Regions from separate parts of the Neptuniibacter halophilus genome, predicted to be linked through region 1. Evidence: predicted binding sites of a transcription regulator. Region 1 holds the regulator's gene; each other region holds the start of a gene.
What was found. Region 1 encodes FNR, which switches genes on or off when oxygen is low (the NO sensors DNR and NnrR bind a similar motif). Its sites were predicted from a motif close to TTGATNTANATCAA; they were not measured.

Region 1 (2,201 bases):
GGCCTGCAGGATATTGACCCTAAAGTGCAGGAAGCCGTTAACCGCGTACAATCGGTTGAACAGACCGCTGCGATTCTTGAAGAAGCCCGCCGTCTGGGCTTCCGCTCGCTGAACCTGGACCTGATCTACGGCCTGCCTTATCAGACCCTCGAAGGCTTTAACGCCACGCTGGATAAGGTCATCGAGATGAATCCTGATCGACTCTCGGTATTTAACTACGCCCATCTGCCGGACCGTTTCCGCCCACAGCGTCACATTCAGGAAGATACCCTGCCTAGCCCGGAAACCAAGCTGGCTATCCTTGAATCCACCATCAATAAACTGCTGCAGGCGGGCTACGTTTACATCGGCATGGATCATTTTGCCAAGCCTGACGATGAGCTGGCCGTTGCACAGCGCACCGGCAACCTGCACCGGAACTTTCAGGGTTACACCACCCATGCAGAGTGTGATCTTGTGGCGATGGGTGTTTCAGCCATCAGCCAGATCGGCTCGGTCTACTATCAGAACGAGCATGAGATGAGCGCTTACAGTGCAGCGGTTGAAACCAATCAACACGCTATCAAGCGCGGTGTAAAACTGACCCGGGACGATATTATCCGGCGTCATGTGATCACCCAGTTAATCTGTCATTTCGAGCTGGACAAAGCCCCTGTCGAATCCCTGTTTGGTATCGACTTCGACAGCTACTTTGCTGATGCCCGACAGGAACTGGCAGCATTTGCTGAAGATGGTCTGGTAAAAATGGACGAAAACAGCATTCAGGTCTCCCCTTCGGGACGCCTGCTGATCCGTCGGATCTGCATGGCATTTGACGCCTATATACCGAAAGACCAGAGTTCGCAGCGCTTCTCGCGGATTATTTAACTTTTAGAATGCGGTGAAATATTACATAATCCTTAAGCAGCCGTTTTATCGAACCATTACAGGATTAAATCATGGGTGACAACAAGGCAACCGAAGGAAAGTTGCGAAGTCTGCAACAGGTCAGCTGTAATACATGTAGCTTAAGTTCACTGTGTCTTCCGGTGTCACTGGATATGACAGAGATGGAACGGCTGGATGATATTATTGAAAAAAGCCGCCCACTGAAGAAAGGCGAACACCTGTTCCATCAGGGTGGCGTCTTCGATAGTGTCTATGCCATCCGTGCCGGCACGGTGAAAACCTACACCATCACCAACGAAGGCGAAGAGCAGATCACCGGTTTTTATTTCCCCGGCGAGCTGGTCGGCATGAGTGGTTTCGATAACAACGAATACCCGGTTTCCGCCAAGATTCTGGAAACCACCACGGTCTGCGAAATTCCGTTTGAACGCCTCGATGAGCTGTCTGGTCAGTTACCTGAACTTCGCCGCCAGTTGCTGCGCACCATGAGTAAAGAGATTCGTGAAGAGCAGCAGATGATGCTGCTGCTATCGAAGAAAAACGCGGAGGAGCGGGTTGCAACGTTCCTGATTAAGCTGTCACAGCGCTTCAAACTGCGTGGCTATTCTGAGACCAGTTTCCGTCTTTCTATGTCCCGTAACGAGATCGGCAATTATCTTGGGCTGGCGGTAGAAACTGTCAGCCGTATCTTCACCCGTTTTCAGAAATCCAACCTGCTGCAGGTTGAGGGTAAAGAGGTTCACATCGAGGATCTGGAAAAACTGTACATTCTCTCCGGAGAAAACCCGCTCAGCGATACCAGCGAACCTGCAATCACGGCTGCCTGTGGAAAAAGCAACTGTTCCTGAGACAGGTCGATAAATAAAAAGGCACCGCTAATCAGATTAGCCGGTGCCTGCCAGTTTCACGATTAAGTAGCCATCTCAATGTGTAACCCAACCGCTACATTAAATCGTCTTCCCCCTTTTAAATCATTGAGCCAAGTCAAGGCGTACCATCGAGGAGTTTTTCATGTCTTATGACGAGTGTTATGTGAAGTCAGTTATCCGCACGATTTCTGACTGGCCGGAACCGGGCGTTCAATTCCGAGATATCACACCGCTGTTCAAGGACCCGAAAGCACTGCGCATGATCTCTGACGCCTTTATTCAGCGTTATATCGATACCGAGATTACACATATTGCCAGTATCGACGCACGCGGCTTCCTGATCAGTTCCATCATGGCCTACCACCTGAATATCCCACTGGTTCTGGTACGTAAAAAAGGCAAACTTCCGGGCAAAACTATCCATCAGGAATACAAGCTGGAATA
Region 2 (2,201 bases), 1.8 Mb from region 1:
TTAGAACCCACTTCGTGCAGTGCAATGATGTGCAGAACAACCAGTGCCAGCAGAACGATTGGCAGCGCCACAACGTGCAGAGAGAAGAAACGGTTCAGAGTAATTCCGGAGATCAGGTAGTCACCACGAATCCACTCAGCCAGATCAGGCCCGATCACCGGAACCGCAGCAAACAGGGAAACGATTACCTGCGCACCCCAGTAAGACATCTGACCCCATGGCAGCAGGTAACCCATGAAGGCTTCAGCCATCAGCGCCAGGTAGATTGTCATACCGAACAGCCATACCAGCTCACGCGGCTTACGGTAAGAACCGTACATCATGCCACGCAGCATGTGCAGGTAAACCACCACGAAGAATGCTGAAGCACCGGTAGAGTGCATGTAACGCAGCAACCAACCATACTCAACGTCACGCATGATGTATTCGATAGACGCAAACGCACCTTCCGCAGAAGGGTTGTAGTTCATCGTCAGCCAGATACCGGTCAGGATCTGGTTAACCAGCACCAGCAGTGCCAGAGAACCGAAGAAATACCAGAAGTTGAAGTTCTTCGGTGCGTAGTATTTGGACAGATGATCTTCCCACATCGCAGTTGCCGGGAAACGGTCATCAATCCACCCCATGAAGCCAGGGTTTCCTTTATTGCGGGTACCAGCCATTATGCAGTCTCCTGATCTACACCAACGATGATCACATTGTCGCTCTCATAATGATGAGGCGGAATCACCAGGTTCTGTGGTGCCGGGGAGCCGTTCATTACACGACCCGACAGGTCAAAACGGGAACCGTGACATGGGCAGTAGTAGCCACCTACCCAATCTTCACCCAGATCGGCCGGAGCCACTTCCGGACGGTAAGTTGGAGAACAACCCAGATGTGTACAGATACCTACCAGAACAGCGATATCATCGCGCAGTGCACGGTTAGCTGTTTTAGGTACGTATGCAGGCTGATTGGAAGTTTCAGAATTCGGATCCTGAAGATTGCCATCCAGCTTAGCCAGATTCGCCAGCGCTTCTTCGCCACGACGCACAATCCATACAGGCTTGCCACGCCATTTCACGACTGCCTGCTGACCTGGCTCCAGCTTGCTGATATCCACCTTTACAGGTGCACCAGCGGTCTTAGCCTTTGCACTTGGGTTCCAAGAAGCTACGAATGGGACTGCTGCTCCCACGGCACCTACCGCACCCACTGCGGATGTAGCACCGATCAGGAGACGGCGCCGACCCTTATTCACGCCATCATTGCTCATTAAGATTATCTCCCCTCAATCGACCTTATTTTGCTGCTCTGCAGAAGCAGAAGCATTCTGGCCGCTAAGAATTATAAAGCTACGGAATCGTGTACCTTAAAAATGGCCCAAATAGTAAAGAAAATACCCCTTTCTTACAAGGTGAATTGGCGATTTTCCCAACTTGTTAGGCCAAAGTCTTGACCTGATGCAGAGCAAAAAAAAACGCCTGCTCCAATACAGGAGAAGGCGTTTTTTCTGAATCGGGATTGCTCCGCGAAAAAGCGTATTAACGCTTGGAGAACTGTGGCTTCTTACGCGCTTTACGCAGACCCACTTTCTTACGCTCAACCATACGTGCATCACGGGTAACGTAACCCGCTTCACGCAGTGCAGGACGCAGAGTTTCATCGAACTCCATCAGCGCACGAGTGATACCGTGACGAATCGCACCAGCCTGACCGAAGCCGCCACCGCCTTTAACGGTTACAACAACATCAAACGCTTCCAGATTGTTAGTCAGTTCCAGAGGCTGACGAACGATCATGCGCGCAGTTTCACGACCGAAGTATTCTTCGATAGTGCGGTTGTTGATAGTGATTGCACCTGTACCTGGACGCAGGAAAACACGAGCAGTAGAAGTTTTACGACGACCTGTACCGTAATACTGTGTAGTAGACATGATTTTCCTTCCCCTTAGATGTTCAGTTCTTTAGGCTGCTGAGCCTGGTGCGGATGTTCTGCACCAGCGTATACTTTCAGCTTGGCGTACATAGCACGACCCAGAGGACCTTTTGGCAGCATGCCTTTAACAGCCAGCTCGATAGTGCGCTCAGGGAAAGTTTCTACCATTTTATCGAAAGATGCTTCTTTCAGACCACCTGGGAAGCCAGTGTGGTGGTAGTACATTTTGTCCTTACGCTTGTTACCGGTAACGCCTACTTTCTCAGCGTTAACAACTACG
Region 3 (2,201 bases), 1.5 Mb from region 1:
GCAGCACACTGTGGAAGGGCTGTCGGTTGCCGCGATCAGTTACTACACTATAGGCCTGATTAAGTACCTGCTCGAAGCGGCCTATAATTCGGGGGTCAGTCTGAATAAAGATCTGCTGCTGGGGATCTCTGTCCCGGTGGTGATTGGTCTGGTTGCGCTCACCACCCGGAAAATCCATAAACACTTTTTACAGTTGGCCCATGATCAGGCCGACCGTGACGATCAGAATCAGAAGGGTAAGTAATGAGTATTGAAGCAGTGATCCGCAATCGGCTGGAAGAGGGGTTAAATCTGGAACATCTGGTGATCGAAAATGAGAGCCATATGCACTCCGGGCCGGCCACCGATTCACACTTTAAGCTGACCGTGGTTTCAGAAGATTTTGCCGGTAAGCGAATGGTGCAGCGTCACCAGCTTATCTTTGGGCTGATGGCAGATCGGATGAATAATCCGATTCATGCACTCTCGATGCACCTGTTTACCCAGCAGGAGTGGAACGATAAAGGCCGCACAGTGATGCCTTCGCCGAAGTGCCTGGGCGGTTCAAAGTCGGAGTAAGCACTAACCCGGCGGTCGTTTACGGCCGCTTTTCCAGATTCAGAAGGTAGCTCTTATTCTCAAGCCCGCCGGCGTAGCCGGTCAGGCTGCCATTACTCCCCAGCACCCGGTGGCAGGGAATAATAATCGGAATCGGATTACGGTTGTTCGCCATGCCGATTGCCCGAGCAGCCCGCGGTTTACCGAGCTTGCGGGCAATCTCACCATAGCTGCAGGTTTTACCGTAGGGGATTTCGCGTAACGCCCGCCACACGCTCTGCTGAAAATGCGTTCCATCCGGTGCCAGTGGAATATCAAAATCCACCCGGCGACCGGAGAAGTACTCGCCCAGTTCACTGATACACTGATCAATCAGCGGGTTGCCCAGCAGTTCCGGCAGGGTTTCGTCATCGCGCAGAAAGTGGATCGAAGTCACTGCGCTGTCATTGGCTTTAATCAGCAGAGAGCCGAGTGCGGTGTTCATAATTGCTGCGTACATTGTTTTGCCCTCCGCTAAACATTCTTTCCTATAGTTTGGAATCTGTATTGATGCCCGTCAATGCTTTGCTTAACGCGGAGGAGGAGACTGAACCCAGAACATAAGTAAGTTGTAGAAGGGGAAGCAATAATGTCTATTGAGCATCATGATCTGATCCATGAATTTCCGGAACATCGTCAGCGGATTCACGAACTGAAGATGGAAGATGGTCGGTTTGCCCGCTTGTTTGATGAGTACCATCAGGTCACCAAAGAGGTGGAAAAAATGGAAGCAGAGATTGAGGCCGTGTGCACCCGGACTGAGGAAGAGGCGAAGTACAAACGCCTCAGACTGAAAGATGAGTTGTATGCGATGCTTCAGGCCTGAACCTGAATCGATCTCAAGAGCCCGCTGACCCAGCGGGCTTTTTTATTCCTTACTCTGGTTGATCGCGGCTTCACAGGCTTTCGTATACAGTTAATGTACAGGCCTGAAAGGATTGAAGCGTGAAACAGTCGTACACATGGCAATACATTATCGGGGTAGCACTGGAACACCGTCAGGAGCTGATTAAGGCAAACCTGATTGCATTGCTGGCCGCGGTTGCCTCGGTTCCCCTGCCGTTGTTTATGCCGCTGCTGGTAGATGAAGTGCTGCTTGATCAGCCGGGGGTGATCATCGAAACAGTCGCACCGCTGTTCCCACAGAGCTGGCACGGACCGGTGTTGTTTATCGGGATGGTACTGCTGTTTACCATCTGTCTGAGGTTGGCAGCCCTGATGCTCAACGTCTGGCAGGCGCGGCAATTCACCATTATTTCCAAGGATGTAACCTATCGAATCAGGGCCAGTCTGTTGCAGCACCTGCAACGGATCTCCATGGCTGAGTACGAGACGCTGGGCAGCGGCACGGTGGCCTCTCATTTTATTACCGATCTGGATACCATCGACCGCTTTATCGGCAGTTCCCTCAGCCGGTTGCTGGTTGCCTTGCTGTCGATACTGGGCACTGCGGTGATCCTGCTATGGATGCACTGGCAACTGGCGCTGTTTATCCTGTTTCTGAATCCGGTGGTGATCTATTTCACCACGCGCATTGCAAAGCAGGTCAAACACCTTAAAGGAGAGGAGAATAAAGCCTTTGAACTGTTTCAGGCCGCGCTGACCGAAACGCTGGAGGGTATCCA
Region 4 (2,201 bases), 1.8 Mb from region 1:
TCAGGGTTTCCAGCGCCTGAAGATCCTTGTAAGTGGAACCGGCATACTTGAACACGGCTTCTGCGATTACCTTTTCCCAGTTGGTCGCAATAATATCAGCGTAACCCTTCAGCTTGTTTCGCTGGCTGTCACTGAGCGCTTCGCCTTTAGCATCTGCCAGTAACTGACGGCCGTCGACAAATGCCTGAACGATGGTATGCAGGTAGTTGGTTTTTCCACCTTTATCGAAGCCGGCAGCGTAATAAGCGTGAGCATAGGTCATCTCATTATACAAAGACACTTTGCCATCTTTATTCAGATCAGCAAGCGCCAGAGCTTCCGGCTTCTGCTTAGCAACCTGATAAACCTGCTTTGCCGTCAGATTAAGGCTGTTAGCCTGAGCGCCGAAGTAACCAAACGCCTCGTCCCAGACATGTTCTTTACCGGTATAGGCGGCACCTTTTTTGTAAGGCTGGTTATTAGGCTTGGTGCCGGCTTCCAGTTTTTCATCCAGATAGTTATCTACTGCCTGATTGTAAAAAACCGCGCCCATCGCAAATTTAGAGATTAGCTGGGTGTAATCAAGACCGCTCAGCGGGTCATAACCTTTGTTCGCGGAAGAAGCCTTGTCGATCATAAAGGTCAGCACTTCCTGACCCGTCATATTGCCAGGCCAGCCAGGCACAACACCCTGATAGGTTTTGCCTGAGAGGTTTTTCTTTTTCGACAGTTGATCAACCTGATCCTGCGCTACGGGGAAGCCCTCTTTGGAAACCGGCGCGAGAATTTTTCTGCCCGCTTCTTCGCCCTGATAATAAGCCATTAACTGTGCTTTAAGCTCTGGGTTTGCCTGACCATTGCCCTTGGACGCCAGCTTTTTCAGCGAGGTATGCAACACCTGGCGCGCGGCCTGACCAGTGTATGAAACCGAGTGCTTCGCATCACCCTGATAATCTTTCACAGTTACCGGAAAATCCGCATAGTTCTGAGCCGCATGAGCGCCCAGCGTCGTTACCATGGCCATGGCGGAAACAAGAAGCTTAATCTTCACCGAGATCCCCTTTCATCAGGTTTTGAATTTATTGTCAGGTGGAAATTATCACAACAATAAAGAGAACGCTACAGATAAACATTCTCATTTAGATCTATATCAATATTTATCTAAACGGATTTGGCGAAGACAAAACCACAGGATAAAATCCCCTATCCCTCTGACAGGCTTCGCTCTTATGAATCTTATTCTGCTGTTTCCTTCCGACTTTATCAGCCCGAACAGGGTTAAACTGAGGGATCGGAGGTTTCAGCACATACGCAGCATCCATCAACCCGAACCGGGGCAGGAGCTCAAAGTCGGGCTGCTCGAAGGTGAGATGGGCACCGGTCTGGTCACCGATCTGAACCATGAATCGATCACGCTGGATGTGAAGCTGACGGATGCTCCTCCGCAGGCCTTGCCTCTGAACCTGATTTTAGCGCTGCCACGCCCAAAGATGCTGAAACGTATTCTGCAGACGGTGGCCACGATGGGGGTTAAAGAGCTGTACCTGATCAATTCTTACCGGGTCGATAAAAGCTACTGGGGCACGCCGATTCTGGACCGACAGCTTGAAGAACAGCTTCATCTTGGGCTGGAGCAGGCAGGCGACACCCGGATGCCTAATGTCTATCTGCGCAAGCGATTTAAACCCTTTGTCGAAGATGAACTGCCCACTATCAGCCAGAACACCCGGGCACTGGTAGCCCACCCCTATCATGCACAGAGCTGCCCGGCGGCAGCCGCAACAGCCACCACACTGGCGATTGGCCCAGAGGGGGGATTCATCCCTTACGAGGTGGAAAAGCTGCAACAGTGCGGGTTTACACCGGTGCATCTCGGCCCCCGTATTCTCAGGGTCGAAACGGCAGTGCCAGCTCTGCTGTCGAGGCTTTTCCCGGTCTGACTATTTGCTCAGCCCGTCCAGATAGCGCTGCCAGTCAAAGCATGGGCCCGGGTCGGTTTTACGCCCCGGCGCTATATCAGAATGACCGGTAATTCTCTGTCTGGTGATGGCCGGATAAAGCTGTTGAATCTGTTGTGTCAGAGCAACCAGTGCCGCATATTGCTGATCGGTAAAAAGCTCGGTATCACAGCCCTCCAGCTCAATCCCAATCGAGAAATCATTGCAGGCCTCCCGCCCGTCAAAGCAGGAAACACCCGCATGCCAGGCTCTGCAGGCAAGGGG

Region 2: the regulator FNR is predicted to act here: its motif matches at 1,443-1,456, upstream of petA (ubiquinol-cytochrome c reductase iron-sulfur subunit).
Region 3: the regulator FNR is predicted to act here: its motif matches at 1,084-1,097, upstream of QUD59_RS02360 (HP1242/YdcH family protein).
Region 4: the regulator FNR is predicted to act here: its motif matches at 1,120-1,133, upstream of QUD59_RS03700 (DUF4856 domain-containing protein).

The regions. Positions count from the first base shown of each region.
Region 1 is NZ_AP027292.1:2,966,165-2,968,365, reverse strand. It holds gene hemN (oxygen-independent coproporphyrinogen III oxidase) at 1-867, shown strand, start outside; gene fnr (fumarate/nitrate reduction transcriptional regulator Fnr) at 939-1,736, shown strand; gene QUD59_RS13830 (adenine phosphoribosyltransferase) at 1,900-2,201, shown strand, end outside.
Region 2 is NZ_AP027292.1:837,984-840,184, forward strand. It holds gene QUD59_RS03895 (cytochrome b) at 1-662, opposite strand, end outside; gene petA (ubiquinol-cytochrome c reductase iron-sulfur subunit) at 662-1,258, opposite strand; gene rpsI (30S ribosomal protein S9) at 1,527-1,919, opposite strand; gene rplM (50S ribosomal protein L13) at 1,934-2,201, opposite strand, start outside.
Region 3 is NZ_AP027292.1:502,266-504,466, reverse strand. It holds gene QUD59_RS02375 (DUF3422 family protein) at 1-244, shown strand, start outside; gene QUD59_RS02370 (BolA family protein) at 244-558, shown strand; gene QUD59_RS02365 (methylated-DNA--[protein]-cysteine S-methyltransferase) at 578-1,036, opposite strand; gene QUD59_RS02360 (HP1242/YdcH family protein) at 1,166-1,402, shown strand; gene QUD59_RS02355 (ABC transporter ATP-binding protein) at 1,522-2,201, shown strand, end outside.
Region 4 is NZ_AP027292.1:798,090-800,290, forward strand. It holds gene QUD59_RS03700 (DUF4856 domain-containing protein) at 1-1,030, opposite strand, end outside; gene QUD59_RS03705 (16S rRNA (uracil(1498)-N(3))-methyltransferase) at 1,209-1,919, shown strand; gene ampD (1,6-anhydro-N-acetylmuramyl-L-alanine amidase AmpD) at 1,920-2,201, opposite strand, start outside.